DNA from 4 places in the Hymenobacter yonginensis genome. Region 1 is predicted to be linked to each of the others. Evidence: riboswitches for the same ligand, from Rfam matches in the RefSeq annotation. Region 1 holds a riboswitch; each other region holds the start of a gene.
What was found. Region 1 has a riboswitch for S-adenosylmethionine ahead of metH (methionine synthase). Riboswitches for the same ligand answer to the same signal wherever they lie in the genome.

Region 1 (3,755 bases):
GCCACCACTTCCACTTTGTCTTTCTGCTTCACCGTGTCGGCGAAGTCCACGAGGCGCTCGGTGGCATCGGGGCGGCGGTTGAGCAGCACGTCTTCCACCAGTTCCAACAGATCCTGCGGCACCTCGTCGTACACGGCCAGCTGGCTCGGGTTCACGATGCCCATGTCCAGGCCGGCGCGGATGGCGTGGTAGAGGAAGGCCGAGTGCATGGCCTCGCGCACCACGTCGTTGCCGCGGAACGAGAAGCTGATGTTCGAAACGCCACCGCTGGTGAGGGCGCCGGGCAGGTTGGCTTTGATCCAGCGGACGGCCTCGATGAAGTCCAGCGCGTAGTTGCGGTGCTCCTCCATGCCGGTGCCCACCGTCAGGATGTTGGGGTCGAAAATGATGTCCTCGGCCGGGAAACCGACCTCGTTCACCAGGATGTCGTAGCTGCGGCGGCAGATTTCGATGCGCTTCTCGTAGTTATCGGCCTGGCCGTTCTCGTCGAAGGCCATGACCACCACGGCGGCACCGTACTGGCGCACGGTGCGGGCCCGCTGCCGGAACACGTCCTCGCCTTCCTTCAGGGAAATCGAGTTGACGATGCTCTTGCCCTGCACGCACTTGAGGCCGGCTTCCAGCACGCTCCACTTCGAGGAGTCAATCATGACGGGCACCCGCGAAATATCGGGCTCCGAGGCAATCAGGTTCAGGAAGGTGGTCATGGCCTGCTCCGAGTCGAGCATGCCTTCATCCATGTTCACGTCGATAACCTGCGCGCCGCCTTCCACTTGGTCGCGGGCCACTTGCAGGGCGGCTTCGTAGTTGCCGGTGCGGATGAGACGGGCAAAGGCGCGGCTGCCGGTCACGTTGCACCGCTCGCCCACGTTCACGAACAGGCTGTCGGGGTACACGCCAAACGGCTCTAGGCCACTCAGGCGGGTGGCTTTGGGTACCTCGGGCAGGGTGCGCGGCGCGTATTTCTCCGCCAGGCGGGCCAGCTCGCCGATGTGCTGGGGTGTGGTGCCACAGCAGCCGCCCACCACCGTCACGAGGCCGTCGGCCAGGTAGCCTTCCACCACGCCCGCAAATTCCTGGGCCGACTCATCGTAGCCGCCGAAGGCGTTGGGCAGACCGGCGTTGGGGTAGGCCGAAATGTGCACGTCGGCAATGCGGCTCAGTTCCTTGATATACATCTTGAGCTGGTCGGCCCCGAGGGCGCAGTTCAGGCCCACGCTCAGCAGCGGCAAATGGCGGATGGAGTTCCAGAAGGCCTCCACCGTCTGCCCGCTCAGGGTGCGGCCCGAGGCGTCGGTAATCGTGCCCGAAATCATGACGGGCACCACTTTGCCGCCTTCATCAAAGAACTTCTGCACCGCGTACAAAGCGGCCTTGGCGTTGAGCGTATCGAAAATGGTTTCGATGAGCAGCGCGTCGGAGCCGCCGTCCACGAGGCCGCGCACCTGCTCCAGGTAGGCGGTGGCCAGCTCGTCGAAGGTCACGGCCCGGAAGCCGGGGCGGTTCACGTCGGGCGAGAGGCTGGCGGTGCGGTTGGTGGGCCCCACGGCCCCGGCCACGAAGCGCGGCTTGTCGGGCGTGAGGGCCGTAAAGGCATCCGCCGACTCCCGCGCCAGCCGCGCCGACTCGTAGTTCAGCTCGTACACCACGTGCTCCAGCGCGTAGTCGGCCTGGGCGATGGTGGTGCCGCTGAAGGTGTTGGTTTCCACCATGTCGGCCCCGGCGGCGAAGTACTCGTCGTGAATGCCCCGGATGATATCGGGGCGGGTGAGGCTGAGTAGGTCGTTGTTGCCGCGCAGGGGCTTGGGGTGGTCGGCGAAGCGCGTGCCCCGGAAATCCTCCTCCGTGAGCGTGTGGCGCTGGATCATGGTGCCCATGGCGCCGTCGAGAATCAGCACGCGCTGACGCAGGATGTCGTGGAGGGGGGAAGTAGTGGCGGGGGCAGGGAGGACGGTCGGCATATCGGCTCTTCTAAAGAAAATCAGCAGCAAAAAGTGCCTATCCAGAAAGAGCCGCGCGGGACGCGAATCCTGTTCTTATCTTCTTCCAGCGCCCGCAAAGGCCCTGAAAAGGGAATTAGCACCTTGTTTTATTTCAGGTTGCTAAGACGTCATCGGGCCCAATCCCTCGGTCTTTCTGGATAAGTAACGCAGCGAAGATACAACCGGAATTTCCGAAATTCAATTCCCCGATTTCCGGGCGTGTTCTGAAAGTGGCTTTTCCCGGCGGGTAATGGTGTCCGGACATTTATATGCACTCTGGGCTATACAGGCGGGCTATTCCACGGCGTTACTCGTCGGTTACCTGCTCGCTCCTTTTACACCGCTGGCTTATGCGCGCCCCCGCCGTTGCATGGTGGTGGCGCAGCAGCCGGCTCCATGCTAACAATTTGATAACCTGACGATAACCCTCTTCTGTATAAGGACTGCGGAACGTAGTAGGCGCTTTTTCGCTTGCGCTGTGTGAGAGGCATGGCAGGGCTATCCGAAAGCCGTATCTTACGCCTCGCCGTCTGTCATTTATCTGATTTCTAGCTGCCGATTGCCCTTGTTGCTTCCTTACCGCTACCACTTTCTGTTGTTGCTTTTGCTGCTGGCCGGCGCCGGTTCAACCCAGGCCCAGCAGCTGCTGCTGACCGGCCGCATCACGGAGGCCGCCACGGGCAAGCCGGTGCCGTTTGCGTCGGTGTTTGTGCCCGGCACCACGGCTGGCGCCACCGCCGATGAAAACGGCCGCTACTCGCTCAGCACCGCCCCGGCCGACACGGTGGTGGCGTCGGCCATGGGCTTTGCGGCCCTCAAGAAGCCCATCCGGCGGGAGGCCGCTCGCCAGACCATCGACTTTGCGCTTGGGGCCGGGGCCGTGAGCTTGGGCGAGGTGGTGGTGCGGCCCCGCGAGAATCCGGCTTACGCCATCATGCGGCGCGTGCAGCAGCAGAAAAACCGCAACAACAAGGCCCGGCTGGATGCCTTCGAATTCGACTCTTACAACCGCACCGAAATCAGCCTCAATAACCTGCCCGCGCAGGTGAGCAACCGCAAGGTGCTGCGCCAGATGACAGCCGTGGCCGACAGCCTAGGGCTGGAGCGCGGCGCCGACGGCAAGCCGGTGGTGCCCATTTTCGCCACCGAAATCGACTCGCGGTACTATGTGCTCCGCCAGCCGCTGCGCCGCCGCGAGGAAATCCGACACAGCCGCATGCGCGGCATGGCCCCGCGTGAGGGCTCGGTGATTTCGCAGGTGACAGGTTCCTCGTTTCAGGACTGGGACTTCTACCGCAACTGGCAGCAGATCATGGGCAAGGACTTTGTGTCGCCGATTGCCGACGGCTGGAAGTTCTCCTACGAATACGAGCTGCAGGACTCGGTTTTCATTGGCAAGGACTACTGCTACCAGCTGGCCGTGACGCCGCGCCGGGCGCAGGATCTGGCCTTCACGGGCACCATCTGGATTACGGCCGACAGCTACGCGCTGCGCCGTATCGACGTGTATGTCAGCCCCGAAGCCAACCTCAACTTCATCGACCAGATCAAAGTAAAGCAGGACCTGACGCCTACCGCGGCCGGCCCCTGGCTGCCGCTGCAGACGCGGGTGTTGGTGGGCATCCGGCCCAGCAAGCAAAGCACCGGCGTGGTAGCCCGCTTCGTCACCATCAACTCCAACTTCGAGGCCCAGAAAGAGCACCCACTGGCCTTCTACGACCGGCCGCTGGAAACCCTGGCCGCCCCGGTGGGCCCGGCCAGCAAGGAGCCCGA
Region 2 (3,755 bases), 1.5 Mb from region 1:
TTTAGTGGTTGATTTACTTTGGGGTGATAGTTGTCAGTTGCTGGTTGTCAGTCGTTAGTACCGCTGGCCCTGAACTGACAATCGCGGCGCTAGAGGCACTGGCCCCGGTCTGCGGCCAGTGGCTCAGCCGTTGTCGGCGAAGCCGGGGTAGAGCGTCATGCCACCATCGGCAAAGAGCGTGATGCCGGTCACATAATCCGACTCATCGGAGGCCAGCCATACGGCCACGTTGCCGATGTCAGCCGGCTCGCCGATGCGGCCGTAGGGAATGAGCGTGAGCAGACTTTTCTCCTCCTGTGGCGTGTCGCGGGCCGAGAGGTTGATGGGCGTGGCAATGGCGCCGGGGCCGATGCTGTTCACCCGGATGCGGTGCGGAGCCAGCTCCTGAGCCATGGTTTTCATCAACTGCATGATGCCGCCCTTGCTGGTGGCGTAGTTGACATGGCCGGCCCACGGAATAACTTCGTGCACTGAGCTCATGCAGATGATTTTGCCAGTGGCTTTGGAAATCTCCGGCTGCGGGCCGCGCCGCACAAACTCGCGGGCGGCCTCGCGGGCGCAGAGAAACTGCCCAGTCAGGTTCACGCCAATAACTTTCTGCCACTGCTCCAGCGTCATATCCAGCAGCGGGGCATCGTCCTGAATGCCGGAGTTGTTGATGAGGATGTGCAGCGTGCCAGCCTGCTCGCGGATCTGGTCGAACATGTGCAGCACGTCTTCTTCCTTGCTCACATCGGCCTGCAGCACCGTAGCCTGGCCGCCGGCCTGCTCTATTTCGCGCACCACTTCGGCCGCGTCGTCGGCGCTGTGCGAGTAGTTGACGAACACCCGGGCACCCTCGGCGGCCAGGGCCCGGGCCACGCCGGCCCCAATGCCGGAACTGCCGCCCGTAACGAGGGCTACTTGGTTTTGAAGGCGCTTGGAAGAAGGAAGTGTAGGCATAGTTGACAGGCAAGGTGTATCCTGTAAGACTACGTTGCGCGGCTGTAGGTTACATGAAGTTTCCGCTACCACGGCCGGCCCCCGCCTGCAGATGGCCCATAATGGCCCAAAAATCCCAGCCTGATTTCCGGTGGATTGGGCCACGCCCCAGGCCCGGCCGGGGTGGGGCTTCGGAAGGCGCGGCTCTGGGGCGGAAAGGCACGGCACGATGCTACCTAGCCCTGCCGCGCCGTCCTGGCAGGTCGAAGCCAAGCTGCCGGCACCGTCTCACACAATCATTATAAACAACTACAATTCAAAATCTTACACCACAAACCATACATACCAGCCTCAGCCCGACAATCCTGTAAATGAAATATAATTTGGAAGTATAAAATTTCCGCTTCTACCTTTGTGCTACCAATTCTTTACCCCCCGAAAGGATTGTTTTTATACAGAGGCGTGGAGAGACAGGCTCGACGAAACGCCGGCAACCAGCGGATCTTCCGAAACGGTGCCAAGTCCTGACCATATAAAAACAACAAGCCGTGAAATCCTTGTTCAACACCGCCGCCGTTTCCGCTACCTTCTGTGCCGTACAGCATGGATGTTGTGGTATGCGAGGCATGGGCTGTTGTCAGGGCTAGGCACGCTCCCGTTTTCCTGGTTTGTGCGCCGCCTATTTCTGAGCTGACGCGCGCGTTTGCGTCGTCGGCCAGGGGAACCGTACACCCGTTTCTGTTTCGCTGAAATCCGCGCTGCGCTGCTGCGTATGCCGTTTTCGCCGAAATCATCTTCCGGCCGGAATGCCGCGCCCTAGGCGGGCCGCTTCCTCCTCCCCTCTTCCTGCTATGCCTGCAGCTGATGCTGCGCCGGCCGTCCACGCCTTGCTGGACCGTCTGCGCCCTCTCTTAGTGGCCGCCTCCGCCCTGGAGCGGCTGCGTCTGGTGGCCGACACCTTTCCCGGTCAGGCCGTTTTTTCCACCTCTTTCGGGCTGGAAGACCAGATTATCAGCCACCTGATCTTCGCCCACGACCTACCCATTGAGGTGTTCACCCTCGATACCGGCCGCAACTTCCAGGAAACTTATTCCACCTGGAACAAGACGCTGATCCGGTACCAGAAGCCCATTGCGGTGTACGCCCCGCAGCGCGAGGCGCTGGAAAACCTGCTCCTGCAGAAAGGCCCGAACTCGTTCTACGAGAGCGTGGACAACCGCAAGGAGTGCTGCCACATCCGCAAGGTGGAGCCTCTGAACCGGGCCCTGGCCGGCCGCGGGGCCTGGGTGACCGGTATCCGGGCCGAACAGTCGCAGAACCGGCAGACGATGGACCCCGTGGAGTGGGACGCGGCGCACCAGCTCGTGAAAATCCACCCGCTGTTCGACTGGACCTGGGAACAGGCGCTGGCCTTCGTGCAGCAGGAGGGCATTCCGGTGAACCCGCTGCACCAGCAGGGCTTCGTGAGCATCGGCTGCGCCCCCTGCACCCGCGCCATCAAGCCCGGCGAGGATTTCCGGGCCGGCCGCTGGTGGTGGGAAGACCTCTCAGCCAAGGAGTGCGGCCTGCACGCCTCCGCGCATCACGACGGGCCGGATCCGGTGGTGGAGCCGGTACCAGCCGGATAGCACGAGGTAGAGACGCAACATTTTGCGTCTCGTCGTCAGAACGGCCGGCACCGCGCCGCCTACCCAACATCAGCACGCGGGAGACGCAAAACATTGCGTCTCTACAGCCTTAAAAGCATTTGAATTCCAGACAACTATGAGTACCTCTTTCGATTACCTCGACCGGCTGGAAGCCGAAGCCATCCACATCCTGCGGGAGGTGGCGGGGCAGTTTGAGCGGCCGGCCCTGCTGTTCTCGGGCGGCAAGGATTCCATTGTGCTCACGCGCCTGGCCGAAAAGGCCTTCCGCCCCGGCCGCTTCCCCTTCCCGCTGGTGCACGTGGATACCGGCCACAACTTCCCCGAGGTGCTGCAGTACCGCGACGAGCTGGCCGCCCGCCTGGGCGAAAAGCTGGTGGTGCGCAAGGTGGAGGACACCATTAAGCGGCAGCGCCTGCGCGAGCCGGGCGGCAAGTACCCCAGCCGCAACCCGCTGCAGACCTACACGCTGCTGGAGGTAATCGAGGAGTTCGAGTTTGACGCCTGCATCGGCGGGGCCCGCCGCGACGAGGAGAAGGCCCGGGCCAAGGAGCGCATCTTCTCGGTGCGCGACGAGTTTGGCCAGTGGGACCCCAAGCGCCAGCGCCCCGAACTCTGGAACATCTACAACGGCCGCATCCAGAAGGGCGAAAACGTGCGCGTGTTCCCCATTTCCAACTGGACGGAACTGGACGTGTGGCGCTACATCCAGCGCGAAAATATTCCGCTGCCCGACATCTACTTCGGCCACGAGCGCACCTGCGTGGTGCTGCCCTCGGGCCAGCTGCTGGGCCTCACCGAGCATTTGCAGCTCGATGACGAAGATGAAATCGTGACCCGGCAGGTGCGCTTCCGCACCGTGGGCGACTCCACCTGCACCGCCGCCGTGGAAAGCGACGCCCGCACCGTGGAAGACATCATCCAGGACCTGCTGCTGGCCAAAGTAAGCGAGCGGGGCGCTACCCGCCTCGACGACAACATCTCCGAAGCCGGCATGGAAGACCGCAAGCGGAACGGATATTTCTAAGTGGGGTGATGAGGTGATGAAGTAATGAGGTGAAAGGAGCCGTCCGGTATCCGGTTCAACCTCATCACTCCATCACCACACACTTTTCACCTCATCACCTCATTACTTCATCACCAATATGGACTTACTTCGATTTATCACCTGCGGGAGCGTGGACGACG
Region 3 (3,755 bases), 2.1 Mb from region 1:
GACCAACAAGCCCTCCACGACCTGCAGGCCTGGCAGCGCCGGATGCAGCAGCAGCCCACGTGGCTGAACCAGGTGGCGCGGCGCGTGCAGGCGCGGCTCAATGCCCTGCTGCCGGAAAAGGTGCACGTGGCCATCACCGCAGCCATTCAGAAGATGGTGCAGGGCGTGCTGTTTGGCTCCACGCACACCACGCAGAAGCCGGTTTCGGAGGGCACGCTGCAGGAGCGGGAGGCGCGGGTGCGGGCCCGCATCCGGGCGTACCGCAACACGGCAGCCGTGGAAGGCGGCGTGACCGGGGCCGGCGGCTTCCTGCTGGGCCTCGCCGATTTTCCGCTGCTACTCAGCATCAAGCTGAAGCTGCTGTTTGATATTGCGGCCCTCTACGGCCACGATGTGCGCAGCTTCCCGGAGCGGCTCTACCTGCTGCACATCTTCCAGTTGGCGTTCAGCAGCCAGCACACCCGCCGCGAAACCTACCGCCAGCTCGCCGCTTGGCCCGAAACGCAGCAAACCGTTACGGCCGAAACCTTCGACTGGCGCACCTTCCAGCAGGAATACCGCGACTACATCGACCTGGCCAAGCTGGCCCAGCTGGTGCCCGTCATCGGGGCGGCCGTGGGGGCCGTGGCAAACTACCGCCTGCTGGCCCAGCTTGGCGAAACGGCTATCATGTGCTACCGCCTGCGCTGGTTTGCCGAGCACGGCCGCATTACCGGTGAGGCGGATTCCGCACAGTAGGTGTCATTCCGACGAAGGAGCAATCTGGGTAAGCACATGCAGCGTCAGCACCCAGATTCCTCCTTCGTCGGAATGACACAAAAAAAACAGCCCTGACGGAAAAGTCAGGGCTGTTTTTTTAAGCGCTGGGATGCTTAGCCTTTGGCCTGCTTGGGGCCCTGGTGGGCTTTGCGCTTGGCCATGCGGTCCGACTGCATCTGGGTGTACTTGGCGTACTGGTCGGCGCTCAGGATTTGCTTGAGCTGGGCGTCGTACTGGGCTTTTTTGCCTTTCATGGCCTCATGGTGCTGGCGCTTGGTAGCAGGCGTGGTGCCGGCCTGGGCTTTGTAGGCCTGCATTTCCTTGGCGCGGCTCAGGTGCAGCTGGCGCACCTGCTCAGTCTGGGTGGCCGACAGGCCGAGCTGCTTGGTGAGGCTCTTGGCGGCGTGGTCGGCGCGTTGCTCGGGCGTTTTGGCGGCTTTGTCGCCTTTCATGCGGTGCTGGCCGTGAGGCGCTTTGGCGGGCAGCGTCTGGGCCGAAACGGCGGCGGCAGAGAACGAGAAAGCGGCGAGGATGACGAGGAACTTCTTCATGGCTATGATTGGAAAATTTATGACGGGTGAAAAAAGCCCGCTGCCGTCCGGACTGGCGGCCGGGCTTCTGCAGGGTCATTTGCAACTCCGGTGCCAGTTTTCGGTGCCAAGCCTGAAACTGGGCCTCTTGAAAAATTTAAATTTTTCGGTTAAACCTTCGTTTGCGGGCTCGGTCGCGGGCTTTTATCGGGGCTGACGCCTTGGAATCGGCCGGTTCCAGCACTGGCGGGCGAAGGCCGAGGCCCCGGCTTCAGGCTGGCGGGGTCGGGCAGCCAGGGGCGAGGAAAGAACCGCCGGCCGCAACAAAACGGGGCGGTCGGGGCTTTGTACAGTCCGGGTTGCGGGGGCAGCAATCCGGTTTTACCTTTGCCCTATCAATTCTTTCTAGCCCGAAGGATTGTTTTTATACAGAGGCGCTGAGAGACAGGCTCGATGAAGCGTCGGCAACCACCCGGAACCCTCCGGAACGGTGCCAATTCCTGACCATATAAAAACAAGTTGCCGTGGACGCTTCCAACAACCTCCTGCATTCAACCTCCGCTTTTTTGGCTCCGGCTGCCGCGTTGCGGCTGGCGGGCCGGGGCTGTTGTTGCTGTTGTTGTCGGGCGTAGCTAGCCCTTTCTCTGTTTTTGCGGGTATGCGCCCGCCGGCGCTGCACGTCGGCCGGCTGCTGCACTGAGCGGCTTCGCGCCTGCACCTCCTCTTTTTCTCGGATTGTCGCCCGATGGCCGGGCCGGGCGCAGACTTTGCGCTCCGTTTGGCGGCCTGCGGTGGCTGCTGATTCGCTCGTTGCGCGGCTTGTGGGCGGCGTAATCGGTTAGGCCGGACTTCCGTCCCTGCGTTGTTTTTTCCCGGGAGCCGGTGGCGTTGCGCTGCTGCCGGCGCCGTTTCGTTTTTCATTTTCCGTCTTTTTGCTTCTGACTATGTCATCCCTCCAAAAGCCCATTGGTATCTATTTCGAGCACCCCGAGTGGTTTAAGCCGCTGTTTGCGGAGCTGGACCGCCGCGGCCTGCCCTACGAGAAAATCGACGCCGCCCACCACCTGTTCAACCCCTCGGAAAAGGAAAGCCGCTACAGTTTGGTGGTGAACCGCATGAGCTCGTCGGCGTACCTGCGCGGGCACGGGCAGGGCATCTTCCACACGGCCGGCTACGCCACGCATCTGGAGCGTATCGGCACGCGCATCATCAACGGCTCGGCGGCCACGGCCATCGAAACCAACAAGGCCCGGCAGCTGTCGTTGTTTGAGTCGCTGGGGCTGAAATACCCGGCTTCGCGGGTTATCAACCACGCCTCGCGGGCCGTGGACGCCGCGCGTGAATTGCGCTTTCCGGTGGTGGTGAAGGTGAACATTGGCGGCAGCGGCGCCGGCATTATCCGCTTCGATACGCCCGAAGGCCTGCAGGCCGCCGTCGACAACAACCAGATTGACCTGGGCATCGACCAGACGGCGCTGGTGCAGGAGTACGTGACGCCCCGCGGCGGCCATATTCACCGCGTGGAAACGCTCAATGGCAAGTTTCTCTACGCCATGAAAGTGTACACCACCGGCGAGAGCTTCAACCTGTGCCCGGCCGAAATCTGCCAGATTCCGGAAGAGCAGTCGGCCGAGTTCTGCCTGACCGAAGCCCCGAAAAAGGGCATCCAGGTGGAAGCCTTCACGCCACCCGCCGACGTAATTGAAGCCGTGGAGCGCATCGTGGCGGCCGCCAAAATCGACGTGGGCGGCATCGAATACCTCATCGACGACCGCACCGGCGACGTGCTGTTCTACGACATCAACGCTCTGTCCAACTTTGTGGCCGACGCCGTGAACGTGGTCGGCTTCGACCCCTACGCCCGCTTCGTGGACTACCTGGAGTCGCAGTTGCCAGTGGCGGCGGTGGCGCGGGAAGAAGTAGCCACGGTGTAGAGACGCAATATTTTGCGTCTCGTCGATGAACGATCTGCATCGCGCAGATCAAGCAACATCAGCAACGGCGAGACGCAAAATATTGCGTCTCTACATCGCAGACCGTCCCAACGATTCATATTCCACTTTATAGTCGGCCCTGCTGGCGGTAAGAGCCGCAACGAAGCGGTAGAGATGCTTCGGCTTCGCTCAGCATGACGTTCTATCAATCTCAACTCAACGAACCATGAAATTTGGCTATTGGATGCCCATTTTCGGGGGCTGGCTGCGCAACGTCGAGGACGAGCAGATGCCCACCGACTGGAGCTACGTGAAGCAGCTGGCGCAGCGCAGCGAAGCCCTGGGCTACGACCTGACGCTGATTGCGGAGCTGTACCTGAACGATATCAAAGGCACCGAAGCCCCGTCGCTGGAGGCTTGGAGCACGGCCGCCGCGCTGGCCGCCGTGACCGAGCAGCTGGAAATTATGGTGGCCGTGCGCCCCACTTTCCATAACCCCGCGCTGCTGGCTAAGCAGGCCGCCAACATCGAT
Region 4 (3,755 bases), 830 kb from region 1:
TACAAACCAGTCGGCCGGATCGAAGTGGCAGCCGGCCCCGAACAGGCCGGGCCACCAGTCGAGCACGTTGGCGTTGGCCGTGAGGGCGTGGCACACCCACACCACGTTGTCGCGGGCGGCGTTGAGGCGGCCGTAGGTCTGGTAGGCTATTTCCACCTGCGGCAGCAGCGCCCCGTTTTCCAGCCGCAGCGGCCGGGGCAACCGGAACACGTGCGGCGCGTCAGAAGAAATAGTAGAGCTCATCAGAAAGAAAAAAGGAGCGCGAAAATCAGTTTCGCGACGTGCGAAGCGCGTGGCCGCCAGTCGGTGCAAGTGGCGCACCGGCTGCCCGCCTGCGGCGCGTATGCCAGGCCGGAGCCCGGCGGTGCAAATCGGCCACCGGGGCCGTGAGAATATCCATAGCCCGCAGGCTGAGCCGGCAGTGCCGGCCCAGCCCCGGCCATGGGCGGGCAGGGAGTATTGGCTTCCTCTCTCACAAAAAAGCCGACGTCCTGCCCGCGTGCCGCGAGGCTGGAGGCGGGGCGGGCTGCCCTCTCAAAACAGCCCGCCCGTAACCCCACTCTCACTTACACCTCCAGCGGTGCGGCATGTTCGGGCTGCGGCTCGGGCAGCAGCGTAGTTTCTTTGGGGTCTGGCGTGGCGGCGTTGCGCACGGCGTCGAAGGCCTGCTGCAAGTCGGCCCGGATGTCGTCGAAATGCTCGATGCCCACTGACAGGCGCAGCAACGTGGGCGTCACGCCGGCGGCGCGCTGCTCGGCGTCGGACAGCTGCTGGTGCGTGGTGGCCGAGGGCTGAATGATGAGCGTTTTGGCGTCGCCGACGTTGGCCAGGTGGCTCACCAGCTTCAGGTTGTCGATGAACTGGGTGGCGGTTTCCTTGCTGCCTTTGATGGCGAAAGTGAGCACGCCGCCGAAGCCGCGCTTCAGGTATTTCTGGGCCAGCCGGTGGTAGGGGCTGCTGGGCAGGCCGGGGTAGTTCACGGCTTCCACCTGCGGGTGCTGCTCCAGCCAGGTAGCCACGCGCAGGGCGTTTTCCACAGTGCGCTCCACCCGCAAACTCAGCGTTTCGAGGCCCTGCAGCAGTAGGAAAGAGTTGAACGGACTCTGCGACGGACCAAAGTCGCGCAGGCCTTCCACCCGGGCCCGGATGATGAAGGCAATGTTGCCGAACGGCCCGTTCTTGCCGAATACGTCGTTGAACACCAGCCCGTGGTAGCCGTCGGACGGCTCGGTGAACTGCGGGAACTTGCCGTTGCCGAAGTCGTAGGTGCCGCCGTCCACAATCACGCCACCCACGCTGGTGCCATGTCCGCCAATCCACTTCGTAGCCGATTCCACCACGATGCTGGCGCCGTGCTCCAAAGGCCGGAACAGGTAGCCGCCCGCCCCGAAGGTGTTGTCCACGATGAGCGGCAGGTCGTGCTTGCGGGCAATGGCGGCAATGGCCTCAAAATCGGGAATGCTGAAGCTAGGGTTGCCGATGGTTTCCAGGTAGATGGCCTTGGTGTTCTCGTCAATCAGGGCCTCAAACTTGGCAGGCTGGTCGCCGTCGGCGAAGCGCACTTCAATGCCCAGCCGCTTGAACGCCACCTTGAACTGGTTGTAAGTGCCACCATACAGATGGGTGGTGCTTACGAAGTTGTCGCCTGCCTGCAGGATGTTGTTGAGGGCAATGAACTGGGCCGCCTGCCCCGACGATACCGCCAAGGCCGCTACGCCGCCTTCCAGAGCCGCCACGCGCTGCTCAAACACGTCGGTGGTGGGATTCATCAGGCGGGTGTAGATGTTGCCGAACTCCTTCAGCGCAAACAGGTTGGCGCCGTGCTCGGCATTTTTGAACACGTAGCTGGTGGTCTGGTGGATGGGCACGGCGCGCGAACCGGTAACGGGGTCGGGCTGCTGGCCGGCGTGGAGCTGAAGGGTCTCGAAGTGGAGGTTCTGCGTGGACATGGCAGGGCTGGTTTGGAAGGCGTTTGGGTATGGGAAAGGGGAGCGTAGACCGCTGAAATGCCGCGCCGAAGCGTAGCAGAGGCCTCTGCCGAGCCAGCCGAACCGCGCACGGAACCGGTCAGGCCAAAGCAAAGGAGGGAGCCGGGGGCCAGGGCAGGCCGGTACCGGTCAGGTGTGCAGGAGGGGGGAGGGGGGCTGCGTAGCCGGACTCAGGCTAGCAACAGCAACAACACGCGCCGCAACAGCCGCGCATTCGCATTCGGCCGGCAGCTGGGGCCGTAGCCGCAGAAACGCGCAAACCCCACGGCGAAGCAGCAGGCCCGAAGGCGGCCGAAGCGGTGGGGTACTGGGGGGCGAAAGCGAGTGTGTTTTCCATGGTACTCCGAGGTTATATGCCCCGCCGCCGGATGGCTGGTCGGGTAGGAATTGGCACCTTTCGCGCGGTCGAAGGTTGCCAGTGGGTCAGGGAGCCTATTCTCTCGCCACTTCTGTATAAATCCTATGAAAACTTCCCCGCCGCGAGCGGGGGAGTACCGGGTTGGTGTTGCAAAGGTATAGGCGCAGTTTTGATATCTGCAACAGCTACCGGTTATTTTTTTTGGCGCAAGCAAAAGAACGCCGTTTGCGCGCTCCTGATGGCTGTATCTGTAGTGGAGGTTGTGTGTATGTGTCTGATGATTTGATTTATATGCTTGATGACTTATTCGGCTAGTCGGAGTTGCCGGCTTCTGTAATCCCCCGGTATGGCCCCGGCTACTGCCGCTGCAGCGGTAGTGGTAGCTGAAAATGCCGCCGCTGGCCAGCCGGTTTACGGGTGCGAAACCAGCCTGCTCAGCGGCCAAAGCGGCAGGAAAAGACACAAAAAAAGCCGCCCTTTGCAAGGCGGCTTTTAGAATATTTCCTGGAAAAGGAAACGGCTATTCTTTGGGCAGGGTCAGTACCTGGCCGATTTCGATTTTGTCGGGGTCGGCGCCGATGATGGCTTTGTTGGCTTCGTATATCTGCTTCCATTTGGTGCCGTCGCCGTAGTGGTTGCGGGCAATTTTAGAGAGCGAGTCGCCGCTTACTACCGTGTAGGTTTCGCCAGCGGCGGCGTTGGCATTGCCGAAGAAGTCGGTGTCACCGGTAGCAGCGGGCTTAACGGGTTCAACGGGTTTTTTTTCGCCTTCGTTCGAGAGAAAATCAAAGAGTCCCATAGTCGTGCGTTGGGTTGGAAGAGTGGGAAAAGAGCCGACTACCAGCTTCAGGGCCTGTCGTGTGGCTTCTTACGCCAAGATCCGCAATAAGTTATCAGGCCATATATATCAGCTGTAAACATCTTGCCGCAACCTCCCGTAAGAAGCGCAACACTGGGGTTGCCAGTGGTCAGCCGGCACCCTCCGGCTCAGGCAAAACACGCTTTCCATCTCTCAACCATTTCACGGAATTCCATGAAAACTCTCTCCCATCCGTTCCGCTACCTGGCCAGCCTCCTGATGCTCGTGTCGTTGTTTGCCGCCTCGTGTGGCAGCAAGGAAGGCAAAGTAGAAGGCGTAAACATGCTCTACGGCACGCAAAGCAAAGTCTGGAAAACGGATAAAGAACTGAGCGCCGCCGGCGACAAAGTAAAGCAGACCGATGCCCAGGAAGATGAGCGCATCACCTTCTTCGCCAACGGCCAGTACAACATGACCTCGCCCGCTGGTGCCGTAAACGGCAAGTACACGTTCGATCAGGCCGGTAAAACCATCACCATGACCCCCGATGGCGCTGCCCAGAGCAACACGTTCAACGTAGTAACCCTCACCGACGACAAGCTGACGCTGA

Region 2: another riboswitch for S-adenosylmethionine. It lies ahead of O9Z63_RS09965 (phosphoadenylyl-sulfate reductase); the one in region 1 lies ahead of metH (methionine synthase).
Region 3: another riboswitch for S-adenosylmethionine. It lies ahead of O9Z63_RS05285 (ATP-grasp domain-containing protein); the one in region 1 lies ahead of metH (methionine synthase).
Region 4: another riboswitch for S-adenosylmethionine. It lies ahead of O9Z63_RS19895 (O-acetylhomoserine aminocarboxypropyltransferase/cysteine synthase family protein); the one in region 1 lies ahead of metH (methionine synthase).

Annotation. Positions count from the first base shown of each region.
Region 1 is NZ_CP115396.1:3,806,442-3,810,196, forward strand. It holds gene metH (methionine synthase) at 1-1,961, opposite strand, end outside; SAM riboswitch class I at 2,034-2,147, opposite strand; gene O9Z63_RS16410 (DUF5686 and carboxypeptidase-like regulatory domain-containing protein) at 2,548-3,755, shown strand, end outside.
Region 2 is NZ_CP115396.1:2,292,075-2,295,829, forward strand. It holds gene O9Z63_RS09960 (SDR family oxidoreductase) at 124-942, opposite strand; SAM riboswitch class I at 1,369-1,460, shown strand; gene O9Z63_RS09965 (phosphoadenylyl-sulfate reductase) at 1,773-2,549, shown strand; gene cysD (sulfate adenylyltransferase subunit CysD) at 2,686-3,594, shown strand; gene O9Z63_RS09975 (sulfate adenylyltransferase subunit 1) at 3,713-3,755, shown strand, end outside.
Region 3 is NZ_CP115396.1:1,222,574-1,226,328, forward strand. It holds gene O9Z63_RS05270 (EcsC family protein) at 1-738, shown strand, start outside; gene O9Z63_RS05275 (hypothetical protein) at 873-1,310, opposite strand; gene O9Z63_RS05280 (hypothetical protein) at 1,315-1,506, shown strand; SAM riboswitch class I at 1,711-1,804, shown strand; gene O9Z63_RS05285 (ATP-grasp domain-containing protein) at 2,234-3,223, shown strand; gene O9Z63_RS05290 (LLM class flavin-dependent oxidoreductase) at 3,450-3,755, shown strand, end outside.
Region 4 is NZ_CP115396.1:4,638,752-4,642,506, forward strand. It holds gene O9Z63_RS19890 (homoserine O-acetyltransferase family protein) at 1-243, opposite strand, end outside; gene O9Z63_RS19895 (O-acetylhomoserine aminocarboxypropyltransferase/cysteine synthase family protein) at 567-1,949, opposite strand; SAM riboswitch class I at 2,335-2,448, opposite strand; gene O9Z63_RS19900 (LysM peptidoglycan-binding domain-containing protein) at 2,867-3,145, opposite strand; gene O9Z63_RS19905 (lipocalin-like domain-containing protein) at 3,380-3,755, shown strand, end outside.